DNA from 2 places in the Neobacillus sp. S1115 genome. Region 1 is predicted to be linked to the other one. Evidence: riboswitches for the same ligand, from Rfam matches in the RefSeq annotation. Region 1 holds a riboswitch; the other holds the start of a gene.

Region 1 (7,674 bases):
GCACAAATGGTAATATTACCGATCTCGCCATGACTGCTGCCGAAAAATTAAACTGTATCGTCGTCATTACAGGGAAGGAAGATGTCGTTACGAATGGGAGTACCACTTATGTTGTGGCTAATGGACATCCATTGTTAACAAAAGTGACAGGTACTGGTTGTCTATTAACCTCCGTTATTGGTGCATTTACCGGGGTGGAGAAGGATTTACTGCAGGCATCTGTTGCTGCAGTCTCGATATACGGAATAGCCGCAGAAAAGGCGGCGGAACTAACGGTGGAATCAGGCCCAGGAAGCTTTCAAATCGAATTTTTGAACCAGCTTTCGAAGGTTGCTGCAGATGACATCAATCTTTATTCTTCCATAAAAAAATTAACAGGAGGAGGGCAATAATGAAAAAGGCGTTAACGATTGCAGGTTCCGATTCTGGCGGTGGAGCCGGAATTCAGGCGGACCTAAAAACGTTTCAGGAGTTAGAGGTTTTTGGCATGTCCGCATTAACCGCTGTTACAGCGCAAAATACATTAGGTGTCCATGGAGTTTATCCAATGACAGCAGAGGCGGTTATCGAACAGATGAAAGCCATCGGTGAGGACATGGGGACTGATGCGGTGAAAACGGGTATGTTATTTAATGCTGAAATTATTGAAGCTGTATCTGTTAATCTTACAAAATATCATTGGGATAATGTTGTTGTCGATCCTGTAATGATCGCAAAAGGCGGGGCTTCCTTGCTGCAAATTGAAGCAATTTCTGCGATGAAGAAATTTTTAATGCCGCTTGCCAAAGTGGTTACCCCGAATATTCCAGAGGCTGAGGTCCTAACCGGGATGTCTATACGTACAGCAGAAGATAAGCAGGAGGCAGCAAAAAAATTACATGCCTTAGGGGTGCAAAACGTTGTGCTGAAAGGCGGCCATGATGAAAACCCTTCAGAATCAACAGATCTCCTCTTCGAAGGAAAAGAATTCTATACTTTTACGAGTAAGCGAATTCCGACTAAGAACACACACGGCACTGGCTGCACTTTTTCAGCAGCGATTACTGCTGAACTGGCTAAGGGAGCAGATGTATATCAAGCGGTCATCAAGGCGAAGGATTTTATTCAGGCTGCAATTGAAGATGGGATTGCGATTGGACAGGGACATGGGCCGACAAACCATGGGGCTTACCGGAAAAGAATCATGGAGATGGTCCAATCATGATAAACTTACGGGAAGCCTTGAAAGTATATTTTATTATGGGAACAGCCAATTGCAGGAAGGACCCGGTTGAGGTATTGAAAGAAGCCATCGCCGGAGGAATTACCTTTTTTCAATTTCGGGAAAAAGGCGAAGGGGCTTTAATCGGGGAAGAAAAATATGCTCTTGCGAAAAAACTGCAAAGCCTATGCAAAGAACACAGAATTCCGTTTATCGTTAATGATGATCTTGAACTGGCAATCGCGCTTGACGCAGATGGGGTTCATATTGGTCAGGAGGATGAACCGGCTGTAACAGTCAGAAATCAAATTGGCGATAATAAAATTCTTGGTGTATCCGTTCATACGCCGGAGGAGGCCGAAGCAGCACTTAGCGCTGGTGCCGATTATTTCGGAATTGGACCGGTTTATCCAACAAAAACGAAGGCCGATGCAAAGCCATCAAGAGGGACTGCACTGATCGAGGAACTGCGAAGTCAAGGAATTGCTGTACCGATTATTGGAATTGGCGGGATTACAAGTGAAAATGCGGCAACTGTCGTGGAAGCCGGAGCGGATGGCGTTTCAGTTATTACCGCCATCAGCCTTGCCGATTCACCGCACTTAGCTGCAAAGGCTTTGCGAAAAAGTGTAGGGGAGTGAAGAGATCATGAAAAAAACGTATAAGCTTACGTTAACTGCCATGATGATTGCGATGGGGACTCTTTCAAGTAATTTGGTCGTGATTCCGATTGGTTTTACAAAGGTTTTTCCAATGCAGCATTTTTTAAACGTTCTTTCCGCGGTTCTGTTGGGCCCCTATTATGCCGTGGCCCAGGCCTTTTGTGTTTCCCTGCTTCGGAATATGATGGGCACAGGTTCGCTTTTTGCGTTTCCTGGAAGCATGGTCGGGGCATTGCTAGCCGGACTATTATTTTGGAAAACTAGAAAAATCTATTTTGCTGTTATAGGAGAAGTTATTGGGACGGGAATTCTTGGAGCATTGCTTTCCTATCCTATTGCAACCCTAATCCTCGGGCAGAAAGCAACTCTATTCGGGTTTATCCCATTATTTATTTTCAGTTCCTTTGCCGGAGCACTGCTTGGATTTGTGATTTTAACGATTTTCTTAAGGAAGAAAGTGCGGCTTGGCGAGAAAAATATCACAGTAACTAAATAGAACCTTCACTGGGGGAAGCCTAAAAGGCTTGAGATGGGCACAGCTCCGAACCCTTTGAACCTGAACTGGATGATTCCAGCGGAGGGAAGTGGAACGATCAGAACCCACTCTTACCTTTGCTATAAAGAGTGGGTGTTATTTTTTTAAAACCTAGAATGAATTTAGGAGGCTTTAGGAATGGTTGGTCTGGAAAATTTAATAGAAACGATCGGACAAGAAGTGGAAGCTAGGGAAGCCGAACTGCTTAAACTTTTGAGCGACCTAATTGCGTTTCGGACTGAAAGTCCACCGGCCCGGAATACAACGGGAATCCAGGAGTTTCTTAAAAGCTATTTAGGAGACATGGGATTTCAAACCGATATGTGGGAAGTATATCCTGGGGATTCGAATGTGGTTGGAATTTTAAAGGGTGAATCCTCTGAGCAATATAGAAGCTTAATTGTCAATGGACATGTGGATGTTGCTGAAGTTGGCGACGAGAAGGAATGGGGGGCGGCCCCGTTTTCTGCCAGAATCAAGGATTCTTATATATATGGACGCGGTGTTGCCGACATGAAAGGCGGTATTGCCGCATCCCTCATTGCTATAAAACTTTTAAAAGAGCTTGGGGTTGCGCTTAAAGGAGATTTGCAATTTCAGTCTGTAATTGGAGAAGAAGTTGGCGAGGCAGGAACGCTTGCTTGTTTGGAAAGGGGCTATTCTGCTGACTATGCAGTGGTAGTTGACACAAGCGATTTACATATTCAAGGGCAGGGCGGCGTCATAACCGGCTGGATAACGATTCAAAGCAAAGAAACCTATCATGATGGGATGAGGAGAAGGCTGATTCATGCCGGCGGAGGCATCAATGGTGCCAGTGCGATTGAAAAAATGACGAAAATCATCGAAGGCCTTCAAGACCTTGAACGCCACTGGGCTGTGACAAAAAGTTACGAAGGTTTTCCACCAGGTATGAATACAATTAATCCTGCTGTAATCGAGGGCGGAAGGCATGCTGCGTTTGTTGCCGACCGCTGCTCCTTGTGGGTTACCGTTCATTTCTACCCAAATGAAGATTACGAAGAGATTATAAAGGAGATTGAGCAGCATATTGGTGCAGTGGCAGCTGCGGATCCATGGCTTCGTGACAATCCACCGGAATTTGTTTGGGGCGGTAAATCTATGATAATCGATCGTGGTGAAATATTTCCTTCCTTGGAGCTTGATGTGGACCATTCAGGAACCCGAATGCTGGCAAGCTCCTTTGAAAAAACGCTTATGAAAAAGCCTGTACTGGATATGTCTACGACGGTAACAGATGCAGGCTGGCTTGGCCGTGCAGGAATTCCGACAGTTATTTTTGGGCCGGGAAAACTAGAGGATGCCCATGCTGTTAATGAGAAGGTCGAGATTCGGCAATTGTTAGACTTTACAAAAGTGTTAGCTCAATTTATTGCTGTCTGGTGCAACACACGAAAGGAGGAGTAAAGCCAATGAGTTTTTCTGATCGGCTTTTTGAAAAAGTTAAGGGAATTTGGGAGAAAACACATGAGCATCCATTCGTAGTCGGGTTGGGACGTGGCGATCTTCCGGTCGAATCTTTTATCCGCTATATGAAGCAGGACTATGTGTTTCTTATTGACTATTCAAAGTTGTTTGCGTTTGGAACGGTGAAGGCGAGAGATGTTGAGACCATGGCAGCTTTTGCAAAGCTTTTAGATGAAACCTTACATGGTGAAATGGACCTGCACCGCGAGTATGCGAAACGGTTTGGAATTACGGAACAGGATCTTGAAGGCACCGAACCTACTCCGATTAATTTAGCTTACACCCGCTACATGTTAAATGTGGCTCAAAATGGTTCTTTGGAGGAATTAATATCAAGTCTGCTGCCATGTATGTGGAGCTATTGGGAAATCGGTAAAATGCTAGCAGAAAACTATCAAAACTCTAGCGATCATCTATTATACGGCGACTGGGTGAAAATGTACTCTTCTGATGAATTTGGGTCGCTGGCTCTCTGGCTAATCGATTTGTTAGATAAATTAACGGAAGGAAAACCAGAGCGAGAATTGGCGGTTTTAGAAGAGCATTTTCTCACCACATCCAGGTTTGAGTATATGTTCTGGGACATGGTCTATGAGGGAGGAGATTGGCCTGTCTAATTCAAATATGTTACACATCGAAGATTTAACATATACGTTTGATAGGGATATGCAGCCGATTTTTCAACAGCTTTCGCTCGATTTAAAGGCGGGGGAGTTTGTTTCCCTTATTGGCCCAAGCGGGTCAGGGAAAAGTACACTTTTTAAATTAATTACCGGACTGCTTAAACCGGGCCAGGGAAAAATACAAATTGCTGGGAATCTATCCTTAGGCAGACTAGGAAAAGTTGGCTATATGCCGCAAAAAGATTTACTGCTGCCTTGGCGGACGGTAATGGAAAACGTGCTGTTGCCCTCAGAAATCGCGAAAGAGGACAAGCGGGAAAAGTCACACGAAATCCGTGCTTGGTTATCCCGTTTTGGGCTTAAGGAATATGAGAATGCTTATCCAGATGAATTATCAGGGGGAATGAAACAGCGTGTCGCCTTTTTACGGACCATTATGACAGGCAGGGAACTTTTATTGTTGGATGAACCGTTTGGGGCGCTGGATTCGTTAACGAAACGAACCATGCATAGCTGGTTATTGGGGCTATGGGGTGAGCTTCAAAAGACCGTCCTGTTCATCACACATGATCTCGAGGAGGCAATTTTATTAAGCGATAGAATTCTTCTCCTTCAAAATAGAGGAGTCCTGGAATACAAGGTCAACCTGCCAAGACCACGAAATTCAGAATCTATTTATCAACCAGAGTTTATTTCGATGCGTAAAGAATTGGAGCGGCTGATACAACATGAGGAGTAAATGGAAAAGATGGGCCGGAGAATACGGTTTGTTTTTGCTGACGGCCATTTGTTTAATCAGTATTTGGCAGTGGGTAGTTGAAGCAGGAATGGTGCCTTCATTTATATTGCCTGCACCTACGGCAATCGGCGAGTCACTTGTGAATAATCGTGAGATTCTTTTGGGCGAGCATTTACCGGCGACATTCTTAGAGGTTTTGATTGGCTTTGGACTTTCGCTTATAGGAGGGCTGCTTTTAGGCGTTAGTATGCATTTTTCTAAGATATTAGAAAAAGTGCTTTATCCTTTTCTAATCATCTCTCAAACGATCCCGATGATTGCCATTTCGCCGATTTTTATCATGTGGTTCGGCTACACTATATGGAGCAAGGTTGCTGTGACAATATTGGTAGCTTTTTTCCCAATCGTTGTGAGTACTTATGACGGGTTGAAGGCGGGCGGAAGCGAATATCGTGAATTACTGTTAACAATGGGGGCCGGACGCTGGACAATTTTTAAAAAGGTGCAGGTTCCGATGGCCTTGCCATCCATCATGTCCGGTTTGAAGATGGCGGTGGTTTATTGTGTCGTCGGCGCCACTATCGGAGAGTGGCTGGGGGCAAGTGAAGGGCTGGGCTATTTTAGCCGGAGGATGTCTTCAAATCTCCAGTCAGATTCGGTCTTTGCAGCTATTTTTCTGCTTTCTTTAATGGGAATTGTATTGTTTTTGTTTATAAGCTTACTAGAAAAAAAGTTAATAAAAAATAAGATTCGTTAATTTGCTGAAAGGAAGTTATTATTGTGAAAAAAAGTTTATTGGTTATGGTGAGTTTGCTGCTTCTGTTAGTTAGCGCATGCGGGAAGGCAGGGGCCGATAAGTCCCCCGTTAAAGAGGAGGGCCTCCAGAAAGTCAGTTTGATGCTTGACTGGTATCCGAATGCCGTTCACTCGTTTCTTTTTGCAGCACAGGAAAAGGGCTATTTCAAAAAACAAGGACTGGATGTCGACATTCAAATGCCTGCAGACACGAACGATCCTTTAAAACTTGTGGCCGCTGGTAAATTTGACATGGCGATCAGTTACCAGCCGCAGGTATTAGTAGCACGTGGAGAGGATATTCCTGTCCGGTCATTCGCTGCTCTCGTTAGACATCCGCTTAACCAATTAATGGTTGCAGCCGATAGCCCGATTCAATCACCGAAGGATTTGGCTGGACGGACCATCGGCTATCCATCGATTCCCTTAGATGAGGCGATCATTCAAACGATGGTAAAGACAGATGGCGGAGATGCTGGAAAGATAAAAATGGTCGATGTCGGCTGGGACTTGATTCCGGCGATGGCTACGAAAAAAACCGATGCCTTGATTGGCGGTTATATCAATCATGAGAAATTATTGCTTGATAAAGAGGGACACCCAATGCGTACGTTAAATCCAGCAGATTATGGTGTACCAGACTATTATGAATTGGTGCTGGTAGGAAGTGAAAAAGGGTTAAAGGAAAAACCTGAAGTATTTAAGAAGTTTATGGCTGCCGTAAGAGATGGACAAAAATATGTTGCGGACCATCCGGAAGAGGGGCTGTCCATTCTATTAAAGCATGAAGACAAATCATCGCCACTGGAAAAGGACATCGAGACGAAGAGCCTCGAAATTCTGCTGCCGTTGATGGATGCAGGAGATAAACCATTCGGCTACCAGGATTCTGGAGTCTGGGAACATGCTGCTAAATGGCTAAAGGATACCAAAATCATCAATAAAGATATCAAACCAGAAGATGCCTATATTAACTTTTAATAAATAATAATCTTGATGTCATGGTCAGGCACCTTAAGTAGACAAATGTCCACGCGCGGTGCCTGAAACCATTACTGATATGTTAGAAAATATGAATAATTTGGGCGTGATATCATGTTCATCAGGTAGGCTGAGTGGTTGGGGCTGGGTTTTCGTTTTTTGTTTAGGAAGTCTATGATGACTTTGGCGTTTCGGATTCCGATTCCATGGCCATAGTATTGATCGTCGCCAAAATAGATGACATTTTCCGCTCTCCAATGAGGCTCTTTTGGACTGAAATCAGGATTATTGAAATGAAGAGCATCTCCCGGTAAATAATCATCACCGAATTTTTGGTAGATCGGCAAATCCTCATCAAATTGCCAGTCCATTAAATATAGGCGTTCAAACATCAGATCAAACCGTGTTCTGCCAATTGAATAAAGGGTAGCAATATATAAAACAATGGCTATAGCAGTAGAACACTCAAAAGCATATAGCTTTCCGTTTTTTAAGATGTCTAGAATAGCAGTCGAAGGACTTGCCCCTGGCTTCAGTAGGAACCCTCCGTTGCCGAGCCGGTCCCAATATTTTTTATTGCAGATTGCATAGGTAAAGGTTGTAAATATCGCGCCGCTTTTGTTTAATTCACGTGCCGCCCTCATCGTATT
Region 2 (7,674 bases), 1.3 Mb from region 1:
TACATGCCGGAAGGTTTTATCAACCGGACCCCGTTGCAAGAAATCGTCAAATTAGCCGATGAGATGGACGAGGAGCAAGGCGGAATGCACCACTATCGAAAAATGGATCGAGATAGAGCCATAAAAATGATAGAGCGGTTAGACGAAATGGTTAAGGAAGAACTGAAAAGCAATGAGTTATAAAATAGGGAAAGGGCGATGCTTCTTGTGAATTTCGCCCTTCTTGATAAAGTTTTCTTTAAATAGGTTCACTTAGTGACAATTAATTTCCAATCGTTTCACTACCCTTTACCCCAAATATTTATGGTACAGCGCTCTCGCTTCCGAAACATCCTTCGTGCCGTGTACCAAAACTCTTCCGTCTTTAAAAATGACTAAGCGGTTAGCATTCACGGTATAGGAGAGAAGGTACGGGTTTCTCTGTACAGCTCCAGTTTGTTTCGCTAATATTTTTTCTAACGCTTCAAGGTCGCGCACCATTGGAACGGAGGGACGGATTTGAACCGAATCCCTTCCACAAAGGACCGCCGTTTTTGTTTGATTTTCAAAGGATAAATAAGGGTACGAGCGCTGCGGCCCGCAAGAAGGACAATCCATCTTTTTCAATTTATCTACCTGAATGGCACTATATTGGTTTTTCCATAAATCAAAGGAAACGAGCTTGTTTCTTAATGAGTCCACATCTCCGACCAAGATTTTCAATGCTTCACTTATTTGGAACGAGACAACCATGTTTACAGCTGGACTAATTATTCCGGCCGTGTCACAGGTTAACCCTCCCAGAGGAACTGTTTCAAGCAAACAAGATAGGCAAGGCGTTTTTTCAGGAATGATTGTGTAGGAAATGCCGTAGCTTCCCACACAAGCACCGTAAATCCAGGGAACTCCGGCTTTTTGCGAGACATCATTTATCAGCATTCTTGTTTCAAAATTATCCGTTGCGTCCATCATCAGATCTGCTTCTTTTGCCCAGTCTTCAAGCTCTAAGACTGAAGCATCTGCAATGATGGCCTCAATCATCACAGATGCGTTTATTGCTGTTAACCGATTTTTGGCAGCGATTGCTTTTGGAATTCGATTTTTCGCATCTTCCTCTGTAAATAACTGCTGCCGCTGTAAATTGGACCACTCGACATAATCCCGATCCACGATGGTTAGTTTGCCGATGCCAGCCCGGACAAGTGCTTCGGCACTTGCAGATCCAAGTGCTCCAACTCCAATGATGAGGACGTGTTTATTGGAAATTTGCTGCTGGCCGTCTTTTCCTATCGGCGGAAACAACTCTTGCCTAGAGTATCGATTATTCACCCGATACTCATTCCTTCCTTAGGGCTGCTGGCTGTCGCATATCGCTTTTTCTCGATTCTGCCCGCTTCATAACCAAGCCTTCCCGCTTCAATCGCCAATTTCATCGCTTTTGCCATTTTAACCGGATCCTTTGCTGCTGAAACTGCGGTATTTAATAACACACCGTCTGCTCCTAACTCCATCGCATAAGCGGCATCGCCTGGTGAGCCGATTCCCGCATCAACAATCACTGGTACAACGGCTTGTTCGATAATAAACTGGAGGTTTACCGGATTGATAATACCCTGCCCAGATCCTATTGGCGACGCCCCTGGCATGACAGCATGGCAGCCTGCTTCTTGAAGTTTCCGGACTAGCACCACATCGTCAGAGGTATAAGGGAGTACAATAAAGCCTTCCTTCACCAATTCTTCGGTGGCCTTTAGCGTTTCAATCGGGTCAGGAAGTAACGTTTTATCACAGCCGATCACTTCCACTTTAATCATGTCGCATAAGCCTGATGCTTTCGCTAACTTAGCGATTCGGACAGCCTCTGCAGCTGTTTTCGCTCCTGCTGTGTTTGGCAGCAGCGTATATTTATTGGTATCTAGCTGCTCTAAAAAATTCGGCTGGCTGGCTTCAAAAATATTCATCCGTCTAACTGCAAACGTAAGGATTTCTGCTTCTGACACTTCGACCGCCTGCTTTTGGATGTCAAAGCTTGGATACTTCCCTGTCCCAAGCAATAAACGAGATTGGAAGGATAATGGACCAATTTTTAACATATCAACCGCCTCCTACAAAATGAACTATTTCAATTCGATCTTTATCTGCTAATCTAGTACTTTGGTGTTCCAGCTTGGTTAAAATTTCACCGTTTACTTCGACCACAACGACTTTATCATGGATTTCAAAATGCTGAAGAACATCTGAAACAAATACCATACTGTCTGATAATTGGGTCCATTCGCCATTTAATAATACCTTCATGGTTTACCTCCTACCAACATATTTCTGTCGAGCCGGAAAGCTGATAGCAGATTCTCATCTTTCAGTCTGCCTTCGATTAATTCAGCCACTAGTTTCCCTGTAATCGGGCTAAGTAGAATCCCATTGCGAAAATGCCCTGCTGCCACAAACAAATTTTTCCACCTCGGATGCGCGCCAATGTAAGGCAGTCCATCACCTGTCTGTGGCCTAATTCCAGCCCACACCCTCTCCCACGCTGCCTCTTTAATTTGCGGTATGATTTGGGTTGCTCTTTCCAGCAAAGTGGAAATCCCTTTTGCTGTTACCTTTTTATCGAATGTATGTTCAATCATGGTCGCACCAATATAAATTTCTCCATTCTTTTTTGGTACAAGATAGCAGCGTTTATCTGAAAAAATGGTTCTATTGATAATTGGCCTTTCTGTTTTAACGGAAAAGCATTCACCTTTAACAGGATACATGTTCATCTCTAAACCAGATTCACGGATTAATTGGGCCGCCCAAGCACCGGCCGCAACAACAAAGTTATCACTAAGGATGGTTCCGTTCGTGGTTTGCACCCCTATCACCTGACCGTTTTGATAAAGAAAAGATAGCACTTCGGTGTTTTCAAGTATTTTAGCACCAAAATGGACCGCCGCTTTTGCGAACGCCTGCGTTAACTTTGCAGGCTGTACATGCCCGTCGTTCGGGAGATACATCGCTCCAGGTACGCTTGTTGAAAGTGACGGTTCCATTTCTCGTAATTCCTTCGCATCCAGCCATTTTATGGTTGGATCCCATTTCTTTTGAAAGGTGACCTGTTTTTTTACTTCTTCTGCTATGTCTTCGGTTTCTGCAATTTTTAACATCCCTTTATTGACAAACTCGATTTCCACACCAGTAGTTTCCAATAATTCATTAGCGAGAGCCGAAAACATTGATTGACTTTTTATCGCCAACTGAAATAATGGACCGTCATGTTCAAGTTCAGCTTGCGCAGCCAGCATTCCGGCGGCAGCACTTGATGCTTGGCAGCCGATTTGTTCTTTCTCAATAATGATGACTTTTCTTCCTTGCTTTGATAACTGATAGGCAATCGAGGCTCCATTAACACCACCTCCAATTATGGCAACATCAAATGTATGATCCATATTTCTCACCTCCATCTCTAAATGCATGTATGTAAGACTTTACGGCTAATAAGGGGTCACGAGCATCTAAAACACCTGACATGACAGCGATACCCGTTGCCCCTGCCTGTAGGACTTCTTCCATATTCTCCGGCGTTATCCCGCCAATGGCAATCACCGGAATGTTCAGCTGTGACAGCCGTGTTAATTCTTCTAGCCCTTTTGGGGTCTTTCCTGGTTTTGATTGCGAAGGGAAGACATGACCGTATAGAACGAAATCAGCTCCATTCTCCTTTGCATTTTGTCCTTCTTCATAGGAGTGAATGGAAGTCCCGACCCTAAGTTGAGGAAAATGCTCCTTTACACAGGCTGTATCTAAACTATGATAGGCTAATTGAACACCAAGGGCCTTTGCCACGATTGCAACATCTACCCGATCGTTAATCACGATTTTTGATGGAGGGACGTTTTCATTTGTTAAAAGTTCGACTGCTTGAAAAAGTTCCTTTGCTGATTTTTGTTTTTCCCGCAAGTGTAGCGCAGTTACAAATGGATGAATATCCTTCGCTATTTCAGCCAATTGATGGATCGACATTTTACCATTGGATATAAGATGCAACTCTTTTTCTTTTAGACTAGTAAAAATACAACTCCCCCCCTTTGAATGGATTTCGCCGGTCTAAGGAAGCGCAAAACAGGCAAAACAAAAAGCCACTTCCTTTTGTAAGAAAGTGGCCGAAATTTAGAAATAAAAATTTTGCTCTCCAAAAATCCCGTTGTCCACTTCCCTACGCTGGCATTAACCAGATCAGGTTCATAGAGTCCCGAAGTCACACTTCAATCTCAGCCTTTTCAAAAAGGCACCTCTAGCGGATTTGATTCATATTCATTTGAAAAGATTACCTCATATGGATATATGGTAACATTTTATTCAAAAAAGTCAAACATTTCAAACCTTATTTGCTCGTACATTTCATCAAATTGCTTTGAAATATTTCTTATATACACCTATTTTGAGGCACGAGAACCGTCCCCATGCATCAAATTTTTATGCTATAATCACTTTAATATAGTGGAAAGCAGGCTGTGTATGGATAAAAAAGTAGGCCAATTTCTAATTGAGAATGAACAAAAGTTTATACATTTTTGGGAAGAGCAAATTATTATCCATTATTACCGGGATAATCCAGAGCTAATATTAAAGAACGGTCATTTAATGTACCATCTCATAACAAATTCAATTTTAAAGGGATTCTCTGATGAAGATGTTAAATTATTGGCGCACAAAGTAGCCCTGGAACGGGTCGAGGCTAATGTCAATATTGGGGAATTTGTTTATAATGTAAATCTGGGTAGAAGTATAATTATTAAATATTTAAACCTTTCCGGACTCATACCAGAAGAGCTGCAGCCAACGATTGACTTGGTCAATAAACAGTTCGATTTATTCTGTTTCTATGCTGTTTCTAAGTACACCGAAATCAAAGATAAGAAACTACAAGAACAAAATTTATTTATTTCCCAAACACATAAGGACCGGTTGGCGATTCTTGGACAAATGTCTTCTAGCTTTGTTCATGAATTTCGCAACCCGCTCACTTCCGTTATGGGCTTTATAAAACTATTAAAGCACGAGCATCCTAATCTACCATATTTAGATGTTGTCAGCCAAGAATTAGATCAACTTAAGTTCAGAATTACTCAGTTCCTTCATACATCAAAACTGAACACGCTGGCAGAAAGCCAGAATGAAGACATTACCATCCATTTATTAATAGAAGAAGTGCTTGATTTCCTCTATCCAAGCATCGTCGATGGCAATGTCCAAATTCATACAAATATCGATGCTGATATTTGTATCACGGGCGATCGGAATGAGTTAAAACAAGTTTTTCTCAATCTTTTAATAAACGCAGTTGACGCTGTGTGTGAAGAAGAAAATCTGCGGAAAATTGATATCCAAACAAATATAGATGATCACCAAATTAAGATTCGTATTTCTAATAATGGCCCTACTATCGATCCTGAAGCAGTACATTTAATTTTCGAACCCTTCTTCACTACTAAGAAACTAGGCACAGGTATCGGCTTATTCGTTTGTAAGAATATTGTTGAGAAACATCACGGTGAAATAGAATGTATGTCTGATAATCATGTTACTACCTTTCAACTTACGTTACCTATTAAAAAGAATTAAAATCCATTTACACCGCCCATGCGGTGTTTTTTATTTGTGTAATATATTCGTTTAAATGAGCAGTCGGTCACATATTGCTTTTCAATGCGACCGAACTTTCAATGATTTTCTCCGGGTATGGAGTTTTTTGCTTTCATAGTCCAAAGGAAAAACGCGCTAAAAACGGTTACCCTTTTAAAAGAACTAGATTGCCAAAATTCAAAGATGCTGCGTGAATCTTTACCAGTACCAGATCATCGTTAAGTATAGGTTTTTCTACCTCTTCTGTTTAAGAACATCGGGTGTACCGTACTTCGTGTACACAACTGCTTTCATTACCCCACCTCTATTGCGTTATATTCATTCATATGTTTTGAAGATTACGAATTAGACCAATAGTCTTAACAAGTGACGAATCCTTTGTCTTATAGGGTTTTCTTCTGTATACTCAAAACCGAGGAGTGATTACGTGATAATGCATGTTTATGAAAAATTAGAGGTCGCCCTTGAAGATTGGGAAATGATGAAGAAAGCTTCAGAGGATGAAAGCGAAGAATGTGCCGAACGGTTTGAAAGGCATTTTTATGAGTTTATTGACGAATTAAAGATTTGGTTTCAGCAATTGGACCAACCGCCAGCCACTATCGATGATGCAGAAAATCTTCCTGAAATCAGTGATATAATCGAGCGTTTACCGGCACCGCTTCAACTCAACTTTTTAACAGAATTGGAGTTAATTGTTGAAGGTGAAGACCAGGTCCGCTACGATTGATCCCCTCCAAAATTCACAAGTGGTGACGCACGGGGACGGTTCTCATGTTTTGGAAGCATGAGAACCGTCCCCATGTTTTATTTTAGCTGAACTCTCTTTCGTTCCGGATTTCCTTTTAAGATCATACACGTACTAGTAGAATGTCCTACTAGACTTCCTTTTTCATCATATACTTGACATTCCAGCAATCCCACTGTAGAGCCTTTCTTAATGAGTTGCCCCTCAGCTCGAAGCTTCGATTTAAAAATCGGTTTAAGGAAATTAAATTTAATTTCAACTGTCGTAAACAGTTCATCGTCTGAGAGCGTTGTGACAAAAGCATATCCCATCGCAGCATCCGCAATGTCACACAGAATCCCGCCATGCAGCGTCCCCATTGGGTTATGTAATCGATCAGAAGCTTCCATTTCAATCACAACTCTGCCTTCTTCCACCTCTACCACTTGAAACCCAAGTACTTCCGCAACTGGTACAAGAGGTACTTCACCTGTCATCATTTTCTTCATACCTTCTAAGCGACTCATACTATTCACCTTCCAAAATTATTTTTATTCTATTAAACTTGAATATTGATTTCTCCTTTATGTGCCCTCTTTCCATACCAGATAAGGATGAAGAGAGAACCTACGAGAACAATTATTAGCAGCAAATAGATGTGCTGAAATGTGGAAATAAAAGGTATTTTAGCTTGAAAGCTGATTAATACGCCACATATTGCGACAGCTAAAGAGCCTCCAAAAAATTGGCTGAGTTGACTTAACCCCATACCAGAACCAATCTGGTCTTTGGCTAAAATGCGAGATACTTCATTTGACAAGGCGGATATTATCGTTGAAAGAGCTGGAGCGAATATGATATAGCCAAACATTACGATGTAAGGCGATACCTGTACCAGCATTGTCATAAAGATCATACTTGCGGCCATGAGAAAATGCCCGATTATCAGGAAGCGATAATTGCCATACCGGTCAATCCAACTTCCGACCCGCCTAATCATAATGGCAGATAATAGTGATCCTGGACACATCATCAATCCTACAGCTCCTGCAGGCAAATGAAACCCATCTGCCAACAATAAAGGCAGCATAAAGAGCATTGACATATTCAGTATAAAAGCACAAAAACTAACAACAAGAAGTTTTCGATAACCATGATGCAGAAACAGGTTGGGGAGTACAAATGGATTTTCCGCCTTGCGTAGGTGCCATATGTTCACGGCTAGTGCACCAAAACTTAGGAGTAGAAACCATAGGGACAATTGCATGACGCAAATCAACAGCGATACCACTGCAATGGCAGTAAGGGCTGCGCCGGAAATATCAAATCTGAATTCAGTG

What was found. A riboswitch is a leader RNA that binds a small molecule or an ion and turns the genes downstream of it on or off. The one in region 1 is predicted to bind thiamine pyrophosphate.
Region 2: another riboswitch for thiamine pyrophosphate. It lies ahead of tenI (thiazole tautomerase TenI); the one in region 1 lies ahead of ACZ5B7_RS12780 (acetylornithine deacetylase).

What each region holds. Positions count from the first base shown of each region.
Region 1 covers NZ_AP038275.1:2,632,249-2,639,922, forward strand. The annotation lists gene thiM (hydroxyethylthiazole kinase) at 1-392, shown strand, start outside; gene thiD (bifunctional hydroxymethylpyrimidine kinase/phosphomethylpyrimidine kinase) at 392-1,204, shown strand; gene thiE (thiamine phosphate synthase) at 1,201-1,842, shown strand; gene thiW (energy coupling factor transporter S component ThiW) at 1,850-2,359, shown strand; TPP riboswitch at 2,360-2,463, shown strand; gene ACZ5B7_RS12780 (acetylornithine deacetylase) at 2,537-3,826, shown strand; gene tenA (thiaminase II) at 3,832-4,503, shown strand; gene ACZ5B7_RS12790 (ABC transporter ATP-binding protein) at 4,478-5,248, shown strand; gene ACZ5B7_RS12795 (ABC transporter permease) at 5,238-6,005, shown strand; gene ACZ5B7_RS12800 (ABC transporter substrate-binding protein) at 6,029-7,024, shown strand; gene ACZ5B7_RS12805 (protein-glutamine gamma-glutamyltransferase) at 7,096-7,674, opposite strand, start outside.
Region 2 covers NZ_AP038275.1:3,957,626-3,965,299, forward strand. The annotation lists gene ACZ5B7_RS19100 (HD domain-containing protein) at 1-183, shown strand, start outside; gene ACZ5B7_RS19105 (thiazole biosynthesis adenylyltransferase ThiF) at 289-1,308, opposite strand; gene ACZ5B7_RS19110 (thiazole synthase) at 1,305-2,072, opposite strand; gene thiS (sulfur carrier protein ThiS) at 2,074-2,277, opposite strand; gene thiO (glycine oxidase ThiO) at 2,274-3,410, opposite strand; gene tenI (thiazole tautomerase TenI) at 3,394-4,008, opposite strand; TPP riboswitch at 4,158-4,267, opposite strand; gene ACZ5B7_RS19130 (histidine kinase N-terminal domain-containing protein) at 4,480-5,586, shown strand; gene ACZ5B7_RS19135 (hypothetical protein) at 6,041-6,337, shown strand; gene ACZ5B7_RS19140 (PaaI family thioesterase) at 6,415-6,861, opposite strand; gene ACZ5B7_RS19145 (MFS transporter) at 6,894-7,674, opposite strand, start outside.